2 regions of the Paenibacillus sp. JNU01 genome follow, and region 2 is predicted to be linked to the other one. Evidence: riboswitches for the same ligand, from Rfam matches in the RefSeq annotation. Region 2 holds a riboswitch; the other holds the start of a gene.
The links. Region 2 has a riboswitch for FMN ahead of NLBNIHML_RS04520 (DMT family transporter). Riboswitches for the same ligand answer to the same signal wherever they lie in the genome.

Region 1 (8,050 bases), 460 kb from region 2:
ACAATGGTCTTACATTCCACCGCGTTATCCCGGGCTTCGTAGCTCAAGGCGGATGCCCTAACGGTACTGGTGCAGGTGGCCCAGGTTACACAATCAACTGTGAAATCAACCCGAACAAACATGAGCGTGGAACACTGGCTATGGCACATGCTGGCCGTAACACAGGTGGAAGCCAGTTCTACATCTGCTACCAACCACAACCACATTTGGATGGACAACATACTGTATTTGGTAAAGTAACCAAAGGTATGGAGTTCGTGGACGCTTTGGAAGGTAAAGACAAAATGGAGACTGTTGAAGTTGTAGAAGCTTAATAAGCTTTGTAACGTTGACTTACTTGATTTAAACTCGGAGTGCTTCTTTTTATAGAAGCACTTTTTTTATTTTCATCATGAAATAGTGCAAAATGAGCATAATGAATCTGGCGAAAGTTCTGGCATGGGGTTATTCTGTCGTTAGACGAAGCGACAAGGGAGGATGAAGAACCTTTGAATACAGTGGATCAATTACGTTTGTTAAAACAAGTCTATAGCGGACCCACACGATGGGACGAAAAACTACAGGCATCCCGACATGATGTTTCTCAGAGTATATCCACACCGGATTTAGAAGCGCTTGAGACAGCGGGGCATGAACCGAACCGGTTTGTACGTCCGGGGCATGATGAAACGATCACTGAGCTGAAACAACTTGCAAATCAATGGACGATAAATGAAGCAGCACAGGCCTTTGTTGCATCGATGTGGTCAGCACCCATGATCTGGCGCTCGCTGATTACGGGCAAACTTATTGCAAGCGGTATGCCAAGCCATGAACACACGCCATATCCATCTTCGAGTACTTGTCAGATCTGCGGATTAGGCGTAGATCAAGCAACCGACTCGACGTTGCAATGGTATTGGCGCATGACCAATGGAACACCTTTGGATGGTGATCCCTTTGGACATGTACTGGCACTTCGAGAGCTAGCTTCCGCGCAGGAGCTTCCAATACCTAATGATTACGACCACTGGACACTCCGTGCGGTGTTAACGGTGCTGCGCCAATTACCTCCAAAAACACGCTACAGCAAAGCAGCAATAGCACTCAAGAAGGAACGTCTTTTGCCTACACAAAAGGAATATGCCTATCGGGACTTGCTTGAGACATTAGCTCTGATTGGCATACTGGATACGCCGGAACATCCCGGAATGATCACAGAATACACGACTTACATACAGCGTGACGCGCGCCCCAATGTGCGGGTTGAGGTACAGGCGCCTCTGGCGTGGTGGGACTCATCTGTCGGAATTAATGAGAACAACCTGAACAAGATATTCCATGATTTTGATCTGAGTAATATATCTCTTGCGGATAAGCCTGAAGAGAGTCCACCTGTAAAGGAAACGATCCTGGGAGCATTGGAGAAGATGAGAAGTGTTCGAGGGAAAGTGCCAAAGAAATCTCCTGATGCAGGCACAGGGGAGGCAGAAGCTGGAGATGTGTATGCTGTTCGGGTCAGGGAAGGTGTATGGGTGACGGTATACTGTCATGAAGTCAGAGACAAACGCGTTATTGTTGAATATCTCGATGGTGTCTTTCCTGACATGCCGGGAAAAACCGATTTGCAGAGAACGTTTCGACCGAGGACGACTGGACGCTGGCAATGCTCGGCTATCGCGATCGATTCCACAAGTTGGGTCAGAAGAGTTGCGAGAGGTATTCCGCTTCCCAGTTCGCCGCTGCCAGAACCTGACCGCTCGCCATTTCACAATGCCAAAGATTTGAAGCATATGGTGCGATGGTGTTTTCCTGATATGTAGAATGCTGTGATGGAACTGAGAAGGATGTAAACTAAAATCTATAATCTAAAAACTTAAAATCGTGTCTCTTAGTGAGATGCGGTTTTTTTGCTGTATCTTAGCTTATTAAAAGTTAGTATGTGACAAAAAGGAACAAAAAACAATTGATTTTTTGGCATTAAAGTGCTAACATCCAATTAATAACGAAAGCAATCCTTCAGGGCAGGGTGCAATTCCCTACCGGCGGTGATGCAGAGAGTGTAAGGACACATGTCCAGCACTTGATGCAAAGTCCGTGACCTGTCTGCCTGTGGCAGATGGCTGATCTGGTGTAATTCCAGAACCGACAGTATAGTCTGGATGGGAGAAGGAGAGGTGCAGACCTAACAGGTTTGCATTCAGCAGGAGTTTGGCTGTACAGTCACGATGTGTTTGTCTTGCACTGTGCAGGGAAGATCCGGTTAGGCCGGACAGTTCCATACATATGCCACACGATAAAGCTCTTTACCTGTAATTGATGTTCATTAAGGTATGTGTCTATTTTCACTTGCCCGAAATGAAGTTTTGGGCAAAGTGTTGGCGTGCTGTATCCATTTGACTCCTGTTGTTGACATTTGTCTCTCATCATCCCCATCGAACGGTTGTTCGACGGGGATTTTTTAATAAACAAGACTTTAAACCGCGGGGTGAACGGATTTGGAAATGATCAATGATGAATTTTATATGGCACTGGCACTAGATATGGCGGAACGAGCACAGGGACAGACGGGAATTAATCCGGTTGTTGGATGTGTGGTTGTGAAAGAGGGGCGTATTGTAGGCCTTGGGAGCCATCTGAAACGTGGAACCGGTCATGCGGAGGTACATGCACTGAACATGGCGGGCAGCGATGCAGAAGGCAGTACGGTATACGTTACACTTGAGCCCTGCAGTCATTATGGCAAGACGCCACCTTGCAGTGAACGCCTGATTCATGAAAAGGTAAAACGTGTTGTGGTATGTTGTGAAGATCCAAATCCGCAAGTATCCGGCAGAGGCATAAGCATGCTTCGTCAACAAGGCATTGAAGTTGAAGTTGGCGTACTGCGTGAGCGTGGAAGACGCATGAATGAAAAATTCATTAAATTTATTACAACAGGCCTTCCTTTCGTGACACTGAAAACGGCTACGACTTTGGATGGGAAAATTGCCACTCGCAGCGGAGACAGTAAGTGGATCTCCAACGAGTCCGCTCGTGAGATTGTGCATGCCCTTCGTCATCGTCACCAAGGCATTATGGTTGGTGTCGACACGGTGATCGCAGATAATCCGGAGCTTACAACCCGCTTGCAAGTGGAAGGCATCAGCCCGGTACGAATCGTGGTGGATTCCAAGTTGCGTCTTCCAGTAGGTTCCAAAATGGTTAAGGATGGTCTTGCTCCAACATGGGTATTGACAACAGACGAAGCCAGTCCTGAAGCTGCTGAACGTTTGGAAGCCTACGGTGTTGAAATTATCCGTTGTGGTCCTGGACCACGTGTGGATCTGTTAAACGGACTTAGCAAGTTGGGTGAGCGTGAGATTGGTTCGATTTTGCTTGAAGGCGGAGGCACTCTGAATGGAGCGATGCTGGAGGCACGGTTGGTCGATCGACTGCTCATGTTTATCGCTCCTAAGATTGTAGGCGGTTATGATACACCTGGCAGTTTCCGCTTCGAGGGTGTGGAACGTATGAATCAGGCAATTCAATTGAATCAGTTGGAGATCGAACAAGTTGGAGATAATATCAGCATTGGCGGTATTCCGGTGTGGCCTGAATAAATAAATTAAACAAGGGAGGCGGCAGCATGTTTACCGGTTTGGTGGAAGAAGTTGGTCAGATCCGGCGTATTGGTCGGAAAGGCGAAGCGATGGTCCTGAATATCGGAGCTTCCGCCATCATGGACGATCTGAAGATAGGTGATAGTGTAGCAGTGAACGGAGTATGTTTAACTGCGACAACGTTGGAAGGTGGCGGCTTTACCGCCGATGTCATGCCTGAAACGTATCGCCATACCAATCTCAGTCAGCTGCAATCCGGCAGTAAAGTTAATCTGGAGCGGGCCATGCAATCCGGTGGCCGTTTTGGCGGACATATCGTTCAGGGCCATGTCGATGGTACTGGAGTGATTGGCAGTATAACACGTGATCAGAATGCGATTGTGTTTGAGATCAAGCCGGATGATCACCAGTTGTTCAAATACCTGATCCCCAAAGGATCGGTTACACTGGATGGCATTAGCTTGACCGTTGTCCATACATCGGATACCGCATTCACGGTTTCCATTATCCCGCATACCATTGGTGAAACTGTACTAAATGTGAAAAAGACAGGGGATACCATTAATATCGAATGCGATATTTTGGGCAAATATGTGGATCATCTGCTCCAGTATGGGAGAGGACATCGAGAGACGGGTGCTGGCAAGCCGCGCAGTATCAGTGAAGATTTTCTCGCCAATCACGGATTTGCATAAATAGAGAAAGAAATAAACTGGAGGTGGGACAATGTCAGAACAATCCATTTTGGACACGATAGAAGCAGCCATATATGATCTCATGCGTGGCAAACCCGTCATTGTTGTGGATGATGAAGATCGGGAGAATGAAGGCGATTTTATCGCTTTGGCTGAAAAGGCGACACCTGAAGTCATTAATTTCATGATTACTGAAGGTAGAGGTCTGGTCTGTGTTCCGATTACACAACAACGTGCGGATGAACTTAACTTGAAACCAATGGTTCAACAAAATACGGATTTCCACGGAACTGCCTTCACGGTCTCTGTGGACCACAAAGATACCACAACCGGTATCTCGGCACATGAACGCTCTATTACCGTGAAAGGTCTGATCGATCCTGAGGCGAAAGCCGGGGACTTCCGTAAGCCTGGTCACATGTTCCCGCTGATTGCAAAAGACGGCGGTGTACTTCGTCGTGCGGGCCACACAGAAGCGGCAGTAGATTTGGCCATTATGTGTGGTTCGTATCCCGCAGGCGTTATCTGTGAAGTGATTAAGGAAGATGGCACAATGGCCAGACTTCCGGATCTGCAGGAGATTGCCCGCAAACATGATCTGAAGCTGATCAGTATTCAGGACATGATTCGTTACCGTAATGAAAAAGAACAGCTGGTTCAACGCGAAGTGGCTGTACGTATGCCAACAGACTTTGGCGAGTTTCAAGCAGTGGCCTATACAAATGCTGTAGACAACAAGGAACATGTGGCTCTGGTTAAAGGTGAGATTGATGGTTCCAAACCTGTACTTGTACGGGTACACTCTGAATGTCTGACAGGCGATGTATTCCATTCCCATCGTTGTGACTGTGGTCCTCAGTTTGATGCGGCACTCAAACAGATCAATGAAGAAGGCAACGGCGTACTGCTTTATATGAGACAGGAAGGTCGAGGCATTGGACTCATCAACAAACTCAAAGCTTACAAGCTGCAAGAGGAAGGTCTGGATACGGTGGATGCAAACCTGAAGCTGGGATTTGCTGCCGACTTGCGTGATTATGGAATTGGCGCCCAAATTCTGAAAGACCTTGGGGTTCGTCAGATCAGACTGCTAACCAATAATCCTCGTAAAATTAAAGGTCTTGAAGGATATGGACTTGAAGTCGTAGAGCGTGTTGCGATCGAAATGAAAGAGAACGAGGACAATACGGTGTATCTTCATACGAAGCAAGCCAAGCTGGGGCATATGCTCAAGTTTGATGATATCGAGCAGAACGAACAGTAAATGCGTTTTAGATGAACAACGTTCACCATGTAATTTATGGAATTGATTACTTAGGAATTTCCGTTACTTACATTACATTATACCGTTAGGGAGATGACTTGAATGCCACAATTTTTCGAAGGACATTTAGTATCAGAAGGATCAAGATATGGAGTTGTCGTTGGACGTTTCAACGAATTTATCACCAGTAAATTGCTTAGCGCAGCGCTCGATGCATTCAAACGTCACGGTGTGCAGGATGATGAAGTAGATGTAGCCTGGGTTCCAGGAGCGTTCGAAATCCCTTTGATTGCGCAGAAAATGGCAGAGAGCGGCAAGTATGATGCAGTGATTACCCTGGGAACCGTTATCCGTGGATCAACTACACATTACGATTATGTGTGCAACGAGATGGCTAAAGGGGTAGCAGCAATTAACCTGAAAACTGGCGTGCCTACGATCTTCGGATTGGTTACGACAGAAAATATTGAACAAGCGATTGAACGTGCCGGAACCAAGGCGGGTAACAAAGGTTGGGATGCAGCTACGGCGGCAATTGAGATGGCAAACTTGACGAAACAGCTAAAATAGTGCTTATTTAATAGTAGTGCCCTGCTATGCGCAGACGAAGACGGGAGACCGGATTCGGACGGCTTGGCAGGGTTTTGTATTTTTCTGGCGGGAGGATTCGTCTAGTGACGGTAGTTACATACAAACTGGAGACTTTTGAAGGGCCTTTGGATCTGCTGCTTCACCTGATTGACAAGGCTGAAATTCATATCCAGGATATTCCCATCAGCGATATTACCGATCAATACATGGCGTACCTGCATTCAATGCAGGAACTGGAACTGGATATTACGAGTGAATTTTTGGTTATGGCAGCTACATTGCTGTCAATCAAGAGCAAACTTTTACTGCCCAAACCACCGGTCATTGAGGATTTCGAGGATTATGATTATATGGAAGAAGAAGATTATGATCCACGTGCAGAGCTGATTGCGCGTCTGATAGAATATCGCAAATACAAGGGAATTGCGCGTCATCTTCATGAACGGGAATGGGAACGCAGCCTTATATTTTCCAAAGAGCCCGAGGATCTGCGCCCTTATATGCCCGTAGAAGCTCCTTCGAACCCGGTTGAGGGATTACATACCTCTGACCTGATTGCAGCATTTCAGAAGGCGCTACGCAAGGCTGAGAAGCGTACAACCGTAACCCGTATCAAACGGGATGAGATTTCGGTTAAGGACCGGATACGGGATGTCATCGGCGCTTTGGAAAGTATGGGGCCGGGAGGCAGACTGTTATTCTCCAAATTGATGGATGAGCATATCTATCGCCATGAGATTGTTGTCACTTTTCTGGCGGTGCTGGAACTGATGAAGATGAAGCAGATTGTCTGTTATCAGGAACGGTTGTTTGAGGATATCGTTATGGAGTGGAGAGGGGAAACAAAGAATCATGGATTTTCCGAAATTGAAATCGATTATTGAAGGCCTGCTGTTTTTGTCCGGAGAAGAGGGTCTAAGTATCAAACAAATTGCCGAGATCGTCGACCAGCGAGTGGAGCTTGTAACGGACGCGATTGAGGAGATGATTCGTGAATTTTCACAGCAAGGCCGAGGCGTACAGATTCTAAAGATTGCTGGCGTAGTTCAGTTGGGCACCTTGCCTGAGCATGCTGTGTATTTTGAGAAATTGGCGTACTCTCCAGCACGGACTTCCTTATCCCAGGCGGCTCTGGAGACATTGGCCATCGTGGCGTACAGGCAGCCGATTACCCGGGTTGAGATTGAGGAGATTCGGGGTGTAAAATCGGAACGGGCTATTCATACGCTTGTGAATAAGGATCTGATCATTGAAGTGGGACGAGCGGAGGCAATCGGACGCCCCATTTTGTACGGAACGACCAAGTCATTTCTGGATTATTTCGGACTAGCTTCAATCAAAGACCTTCCGGAACCAGGGTTGTTTGAAGATTCGGAAAACCTGGAGGAAGAGACACAACTGTTGTTCAACAAACTGGATTTGCAACAATTGGAACCGGAAAGCGCTGATCCGACAGATGATGGGAGTCAAATAGACAACGAAGACGATAATACGGATTCATCATTCTAATTTGCAAATTCATGATAACCGACACCCAGCAGTGGAGTCGGTTATTTGTGCATTGTTTTAGATAGATTGAACTAAAGATTTTACACATAACGGAGAGGACAGAAATAATCTGAAGAAACGGAGTGTTCGCCTAAAAGCTTTCTGAAAGAAAGCTGCATCGGAAGCATACGCTTATCCCCGGATTTACCCTTTAGAGAAGGGAATCAAAAAAATCTGGGGATAACAGCGATCGGAAGGTTATTCTGTCATCGGAGTGACCAGTGTAACTAATCTTAAGTGCAAATTTGTCTATATAAAAGGTTACGGACCGGTTCCAAATAAATCTGAAATGGGATTTTTAGGTCAGACGTGAATTTTTTCCTATCCAGAGTGCCATACTAGACGAGAAAAGAATTGAGGGCTTGGAGGTA
Region 2 (8,050 bases):
ATCTACAGCAGCCTGTTCTGAACGAGGGTCACACGTAAAGCCGTATCTCAAATGTCCTGACAGAAATCCCATTCGTCCAGGTACACACGGATACGTATTATGTTCATCGGCGATCATCTTGGCAAATTGCGAATAAGCGTCCTGCTGCCAAGATGGAAGACGCTCATATAAATTATTTATTTCGTCGGCACTATACAGCTCCGCCATGAATACCCAACTCCATTCCACATGATACCGTTACAGTATTAATGTGGGGGAAGTTGGGTGACTGTCCAGCCTGATTTTATTGTCAGAAAAAAATGGAACGCACGGCTTCGTACCCGAAATATAAACCAAATCCGATCAGGCAGATTCCCGAAATGATGGAGATCCAGCGCAATACATTCTCACTACTATGTTTGTGGAATCGGCTGGCCATGCCAGCCATAATGACATCCCACACCAGGATACCGATGAATATGCCTGAACTGTAGAGCAGCAAATGGGCCGTGTCGGTATGCTTCACAGTCGTCGCAAGAATGGAGCCGTAGATCCCGAGCCAAAACAAAATATTTAGTGGATTGGACAGGGCCATCAAAAAGCCGGATATAAAAGATTTCTGAACAGTGGCCTCTGCAGTAGATGTACCTTGAATCCCCTGTTTCAGCTTCGAGAGCGTTTCCACTCCCGTGTAAATTAGAATAAAACTACCAAATGACCAGAGAAAAGAGCGCATGAACGGCGTGTCCAGAAAATGGGCAACCCCAAAGTAAATCAGCAGCATATACACCAGATCCGCAAACATGGCACCGAGCCCCAAAATCCATGCATGCATGAATCCATGTCGGGCTCCACGGTCGAGTTGGGCGGCGTTAATCGGACCGATTGGAGCGGACAATGATATTCCCAGAATAATATAACTGAACAGTACAGACATAAACACGTTCACTCCTTAACGGGTTCGATGAATTGTACCAGTCGTCACAGAACATGGGTACAAGTCATCGTATTCCCGCAAGGAGTGAATTAGAACAAGCTGCTTTTTATCGTATTGTATCAAGGCATTGTTTATTCTGTTAAAGTTCCACATCCAATTGGATTGGGGTGCAGTTGTAGCCGTTGCAAGAGCTTTCTTCACAAGGACAAGCGGAGAGCCCAATCGTGAGATCCATTAACGCCTCCATCTCGATATAATCCCCCGCACGAGAATCGGGAGCTACAACATCAATCTTGCCTTCACTGTCTACAACGGACTTCATAAACAAATTAAAGGGATAGTGTTGATCCGGTGGTAAGATCCCAAAGGGTTCCAGTGCCGTGTTCAGATTGTGGTAACAACTGGCGTGATCCTTTTTATCGTATAACACCTCATACATCTCTGGACGACAAGCGGAGTTGAAGAAATCATGTACTCCAACGGTGTCACGAACAATCTTGAGTATTGGTTGATATTGATTGGAATACACATACTGTCCCGGTTTAATTCGGTAAGTACGCAATACGTCCATGGTCACACCGGGGTCCAAGCGATGATTAGCATCTGTAGCATCGTACGCTACAAAATCAATAACTTGTTGTCCCTCCAGATCTGTTATGCGTAGTAAGGAACCTTTGCTTACTTTCAGAGCATATCCCGTTTTGGCAGGGATACGATAAGACTGTTTATGGCGTTGATTCGTATTCATCCGTCACATTCCTCCGCTACTTTTTGTTTTCAGTATGCGGAGCAGATGAAGTTTTCATGCTGGGAAAAGTGGATTACCTTTCATCCCGATCCAGAGGTCTGATTGTTCAAGCTGTGCAGCCAGATGTAATAACCAATCTTCACGTCCCTTGGTTGCCATCACTTGAACACCCATTGGCAAACCTTCAGGTGTGAGATGCAGAGGTACACTTATCGCAGGTTGGCCGGTCAGATTCGCAAGCTGGGTGAAAGGTGTATACGTAAGACTGGGCTCAAACATTTCATAGATGAGTTGTTGCTGCTGGGTCTTGTCCAATTCACTAATTCGCATCAGATTATGGATCTGTTCGTCGTGAGGTGTTAATTCTCCAATCTTAGGCGCAGAAAAAGCATTAACAGGTGTGACGTAGAAGTCATAACGCTCAAACAAGATAGACATCTGAGCTGCGGCTACATCCCATTCAGCTAAACTATGTACAAATTCTGCTGCGGACACCTTTTTTCCAGCTTCAGCCAGAACCCAGGATTCAATCTCCATATCATCGGAGGTCAGAGCCCGGCCCATGGAGCGTTCCATGGAAGAGATCATCGCGGCCATCTCTCCACTGTTCATCATGTAATAGTTCTCCATCAATCTGACTCCGTTGACTGGACTCAGCTTTTCTTCAACATGATGACCTTGGTCTTCCAACCAGCGAACGAGCTTGAATACAGACTCTTTGGCTTCTGCACTGACGGGTGTACCCACCGGTGAATCCGTTGTATATGCAATTTTCAGTTTGCGTTGATGTGGATAGTTCATATCTGCCAAGTAACTGCCTGGAAAGAGTGGAGCATGAAACGCAGCTTCAGGCTGTATGACTTGCAAAGTATCCAGCAATGCAGCACTGTCCCGAACCGAGCGAGAGAGGGCAAAATCAATCGATGCGCCTTGCCATTGACGACCAACTCCCGGTCCTACAGGTGTGCGCCCGCGGGTTGGCTTCAATCCAAACAATCCGCTAAAGGAAGCCGGGATACGAATCGAACCGCCTCCGTCACTGGCTCCAGCTAGGGGAACAATACCCGAAGCTACAGCGGCAGCGGCACCACCGCTTGATCCACCTGGCGAGTGATTGATATTCCAGGGATTGCGACTTGGACCATGGAGGCGGGGCTCTGTAATATTTTTCAAGCCAAACTCGGGGGTATTCGTATGTCCTATGATGATAAAACCCGCATCTCGGAGTCGAGTGACAAAATTGGAATTGCGTAATGCCCGATGCTCGCTGAACAGACGGGAGCCTGAAGTCAGAAATTCACCTTCCAAGGATTGCGAGATATCTTTCAGGAGTAGGGGCACACCGGCAAAAGGTTGTTCTCCAGGGCGAACCAAGCTTGCTTCCTCCCGGGCGCGAGTTTCGTATGTACGAATAACCGCATTGAGTTGCGGATTCACTTCTTCAAGGCGTGCAAACGCCGCTTCCAGCAATTCAACCGGGGATACTTCCCGGGATCGGATCAGTTCAGCCAAACCTACGGCGTCGTAGGAGGTATATGAGAATGAAGACATGATGATCGTTCCTCTCTGAATATAATTCATCTGTTTATTCCATATGTCATCGTACCACCGGATTGGACAAAAGACAAAACATTGAAGAGACGTAGTGCAATGATTTGCATATTCGATATGAGGTTGAAGGGAAAAGAGGGGAGGAGTTTCGATATCAGTTGCGATATCGAATAAAATAGGGGGTTAGTAGCTCGTATTACTCATTGAGAAAATGATCTAGTCATATCAATGGAGTGGAAATGAAAAAGCCATTGCTCATCTAATCCGATGTACAATGGCTTTCTTTTAATATTTGATAATTATTGATCTATATGTGATGTGGATATTACCTTACTCTGTTCGCAGCTTTGGTGCCGCATCGGCCACAGTGGATGATCTTTCTTGCTGTTTGGAAATGGCAAAGAGGGCAACCCAGATCAAGATGAAACCAAGCAACTGCTCCCATGTAATCAGTGTACGGAAAGCAATCCAGTTCACCAACACACCTGCCATCGGGAAGCTAAGCTCTGCGAGTGTTGCAACAGAAGCTTTGGTTGACGACAGACCTTTGTAATACAGCAGAAGACTTAGCAAACCTGGTAACAATGCCTGACCAAGAATATTGAGGATAACAGCAGTCTGTTCACCCGTTCCGGATGGAAACGTCCATGCCGCACCTTCGTTCCACGTCATAAAAATCAGGAGCGGGAGCGCAACGACAAAGCGAAGGGAGGTGACGGTTTCGTAACGCGCCTGTCCCAGCATCAATCGTCCCATAACGGTTGAACCTCCCCATAAGGCAGCAGCCCCAAGGGATAACAAGCTTCCAGCATGAATCCAGTTGTCCCAGTTACCTAATGGCAATGTGAAGCCGAATGTGAGCAGATACGTTCCTGCTAATGCGATGAAGAACAATCCACCGAAGCGACGTGGTAACGTCTCTTTCAATAACAGCTTAGCCAGCACGATAGCGAAGAGTGGTTGCATTTTTTGCAATAAAAGAACCGTGTTTGGATCATTATGCGTAAGTGCCATGGTGAACAACACCGTTGCGAGAGCTGAACCTCCCCATGAGATAAAGATCACGGCAATCCAGTGGCGAGCACGCAGGTTTTTCAGATCAGCCCGGAATTTCCACAGCACAGGAATGGCGATCAGACTGACAATGATATGTTCCACCAGTACAATCTGCGTGGATGTCATCGTATTTAGCAAAATAATGCGGAAGAGTGGGTCGACACCCCATAAAGCGGCGCCGAGAACTACAAGCCAGAATCCGGTATTACTTCGTTCCTTGCGGTAAACAGGTGATGCTGCTGATGTCTTTTCCATATTCAGGACTCCTTCGTCAGAACACGGAATCTTCAGTTGGCAAAATCGACAAAAGCCCCCGTTTTGGTATATACCAAATAAACGGGGGCTCATCCAAGGACATGCGTCAGGAAAGAGGCCTTCCCGTGAACGGCATGTCAATGTGTTGATCTTCTCTCATCCGGACTGTACCGTCGGCCTTGGATTCACACCAAGTCAGTCGCTAAATGTCCTTTGTTAAGAACAAATAGCGAGTCGCGGGCTGGTTCCGAAGAACATCACCGCCGGTTGGGAATTGCACCCTACCCCGAAGATCCTATTCAATTATATAGTGTGTTGAACAAGCTGTAACATTAATAAGTTCATCTTATTCCTGTAAGCGCTAGCAGTTCAAGCATTTTTTTTAGAAAACGATTTTCCAGCTTCCTTGCTGTCTGCGAAGCAGCACAATCTGTCCTGCGTGATAGGCATCATGAAGTATCCAGCGGGCAAGTTCGTGTACCCATTTCTCTTCGGAGTCCATATACGCAGCTTCAAGGTCTGACTCTTCAAGTGCAGCCAATTGATCTCGCAATTGTTGGGCTAATCGAGTTGTACTCTTCATCAGTGTATTCCATCCGGCTGTGTCCGTTGCATCTCCAGGATTGCCAAACGTGTATTCATTGGAGTCTACAGCAGGAAGGGTAGGTTCTTTACCTTGCATGCGACATAATAAGCGATGATTGTAATAATACATATGGTTAACCAACTGCCAGATGCTTAATCCTCCTGAGGGTGGAATCCAGGCTGCTTGCTCTGCTGTAAGACCTTCCAAAGACTTCGACAAAGGTACAATCCAATTGCATTGATCCCATGTATCATCCTTTTGAATCAGTAACACATCTAATGCTGTTGTTTTCGTCATTGCCGTTCCTCCTTGAGTATTATTGTGATGTATGACGTAACTAGCTAAAACTGATTAATGAGGTTACACTTAATATAACACATCAAAGACAGAGTGTAACCACCTTTATTGAATTAAGATGGTTACACTAAACGGAGGTAGACATGGACAGACTTTGGACTGATTTTGTAAACAGCGATTATCACGATTGGCGTGGGGGAGATCGATCGGAGGACAGGCTCGGGAAGGCGAACTGGCAGCAAGAATTTCTGGATCGATGGCAACTTCAGGCTTCTGTTCCTGCTTCTCCAGAAGATGAGTTATTGATGAGAGACTTCAGGAATGAATTGATGGCTCTTGGAGCCCGCTTGTCTTCTGGAGCATCATTAACGGATGAAGAACAACAATGGCTGAATGATGTTATGGAAGCAGGGTATGTAAAAAGAACATTGACTACAATTGATCAGGGACTGAAACTCCAACTAATAGCTGTAGAAGCTCATTGGCAACAGGTTATGGCTGAGGTAGCTGCTGACTTTGCAACAACGTTGGTGGAGGGAGAAGGGGGCAGAATTCGGATCTGTGATAATTCGGATTGCCGCTGGATGTTCTATGATGATACCCGAAGCAGAACTCAGAAGTACTGTGATGATAAGATGTGCGGCAACCTGATGAAGGTCAGAAGATTTCGAGCCAAACGCAAAACCCAAAATTGAAAAATATTAACAACAGCTATATAATGTATATATACTAGCGAAATAATAGTCAGAAGCAGTACGGGTTCGTATGCAGGATGTAATCGTCTTTCAAACCAAAATAGATGGGAGATGTGTCTTGTGAAGACAAGTTATCTGTTGAAAAATGGCTGCGTGTTGTCGATGGATGCACGGATTGGACAGTATAAAAGGGCGGACGTTCTAATTCAGGATTCATTAATCATGGCGATTCAACCCGACCTGGATATTCCGAATGTGGAGGTCATCGATGCTTCATCCATGATTATTATGCCTGGGCTGGTGGATACACATCGGCATATGTGGGAATCACTGGTCAAAACAGCGGGAACCAATTGGTCATTGCCTGTTTATTTGCAGAATCTCTATTATGGTGCGATGGGAAGCAAGCTCCGCCCACAGGATAGTTATATTGCTAACCTGCTCGGTTCCTTGGAAGCGCTTAATGCAGGTGTTACGACAGTGTTGGATTGGAGCATGCCGTATTCCTCAGACCATACGGATGAACTGATTCGTGGTCTTCAGGATGCGGGGATTCGGGCAGTATTTGCTCACGGAGTTCCTGGTGAGACGAACTACTGGAACCGGGATAGTCAACTGACATATTCAAACGATGTGCGAAGAGTCAAAGAACGTTATTTTTCATCACGGGATCAATTGCTTACTTATGGGCTTGCTATTCGTGGTCCAGAGTTCAGTCATTGGGATACAACGGTAAAAGAGATCGAACTGGCCCAAGAACTGGATGCCATCTGTTCCATGCACGCCGGATTTGGCAGCTGGGGATCGGTAGATCGCTCGATTAGTCACATGTATGAAGCGGGGTTGCTAAGTCCTCGAGTAAATATTGTTCATGGTAACACCATGGGTATGGATGAATATAAAATGTTGGCGGATAGCGGTGCTTCCCTGTCGGTCACACCTGAGGTTGAAATGATGATGGGTCATGGATACCCGGCCACCGGCTATTTTCTTGAACATGGGGGAACCCCTACACTTGGTGTAGATGTTGTCACGTCCACAGGAGGAGATATGTTCTCGCAGATGAAGTTTGCACTTCAGGCAGAACGATCCAGAGCCAACGAACAACTTCTGCAGCAGGGTGAGATGCCTGGTGAATTGAACTTGCAGTCCAGCCAAGTACTGCGATTTGCAACTTCGGCTGGTGCACAAGCATTGGGATTGGAGCAGAAGGTCGGTACGTTGACCCCAGGAAAGGAAGCAGATCTGATCATGATTCGTACTACGGATCTGAATCTGTTCCCCGTCCATGATCCAATCGGCGCTGTCGTTCAGTTCGCCAATCCTTCCAATGTGGATACGGTCTTTGTAGCAGGTAAACTCGTGAAGCGAGAGGGTAAGCTGCTCCATGTTGATTTGGACGCCATTCGTCATACCGCGATGCAGAGCCAAGAATATTTGTTATCCCAGTACCGGATGTCAGACGCGGAGAGAATTGCTTTTTCCTGATTCGCTTTTTCATAAAAGCCAAGAAATAGTTACTTCGTATTTTCATATACACCTCTAGCTGTATAAAGAGGAAAGGAAGAGCCATATCATGCGATGTGGCTCTTTTACATGCTTGCATATCGTCGAATTAGACAGGATAACGGAGGAAGGGACAGCGGAAAAAGACGAAAAAAGCTCTCATTCTCTTGGCTTCATATAACAGAGGGTTATAGATGATTTACTTAGAAAATTAGACTCATAAAAACTGCGCATAATATAAATTATACGCAGTTTTGTTTTAAATCAATTTTCATATTCAATCCCGTGCAACAGTTCATGATAATTTTCGCGAAAAAAGAACAAAATAAGAGATCCTAAAAAATAAATTTAACCAAGCAACGCGATAACGTGTGGAATTCGATAGGTTTTTATAGTTGATCGATAAGATAGAACAAATGACTTTTTCATAGAACAGATGG

Region 1: another riboswitch for FMN. It lies ahead of ribD (bifunctional diaminohydroxyphosphoribosylaminopyrimidine deaminase/5-amino-6-(5-phosphoribosylamino)uracil reductase RibD); the one in region 2 lies ahead of NLBNIHML_RS04520 (DMT family transporter).

The regions. Positions count from the first base shown of each region.
Region 1 covers NZ_CP169723.1:1,564,832-1,572,881, reverse strand. The annotation lists gene NLBNIHML_RS06665 (peptidylprolyl isomerase) at 1-314, shown strand, start outside; gene NLBNIHML_RS06660 (hypothetical protein) at 498-1,802, shown strand; FMN riboswitch at 1,991-2,157, shown strand; gene ribD (bifunctional diaminohydroxyphosphoribosylaminopyrimidine deaminase/5-amino-6-(5-phosphoribosylamino)uracil reductase RibD) at 2,478-3,581, shown strand; gene ribE (riboflavin synthase) at 3,608-4,276, shown strand; gene NLBNIHML_RS06645 (bifunctional 3,4-dihydroxy-2-butanone-4-phosphate synthase/GTP cyclohydrolase II) at 4,308-5,540, shown strand; gene ribH (6,7-dimethyl-8-ribityllumazine synthase) at 5,643-6,110, shown strand; gene NLBNIHML_RS06635 (segregation and condensation protein A) at 6,215-7,015, shown strand; gene scpB (SMC-Scp complex subunit ScpB) at 6,984-7,640, shown strand.
Region 2 covers NZ_CP169723.1:1,104,438-1,112,487, reverse strand. The annotation lists gene NLBNIHML_RS04540 (YqcI/YcgG family protein) at 1-207, opposite strand, end outside; gene NLBNIHML_RS04535 (LysE family transporter) at 290-916, opposite strand; gene NLBNIHML_RS04530 (DUF1989 domain-containing protein) at 1,056-1,664, opposite strand; gene NLBNIHML_RS04525 (amidase) at 1,719-3,215, opposite strand; gene NLBNIHML_RS04520 (DMT family transporter) at 3,546-4,526, opposite strand; FMN riboswitch at 4,671-4,824, opposite strand; gene NLBNIHML_RS04515 (DinB family protein) at 4,909-5,409, opposite strand; gene NLBNIHML_RS04510 (CGNR zinc finger domain-containing protein) at 5,553-6,104, shown strand; gene NLBNIHML_RS04505 (amidohydrolase family protein) at 6,225-7,592, shown strand.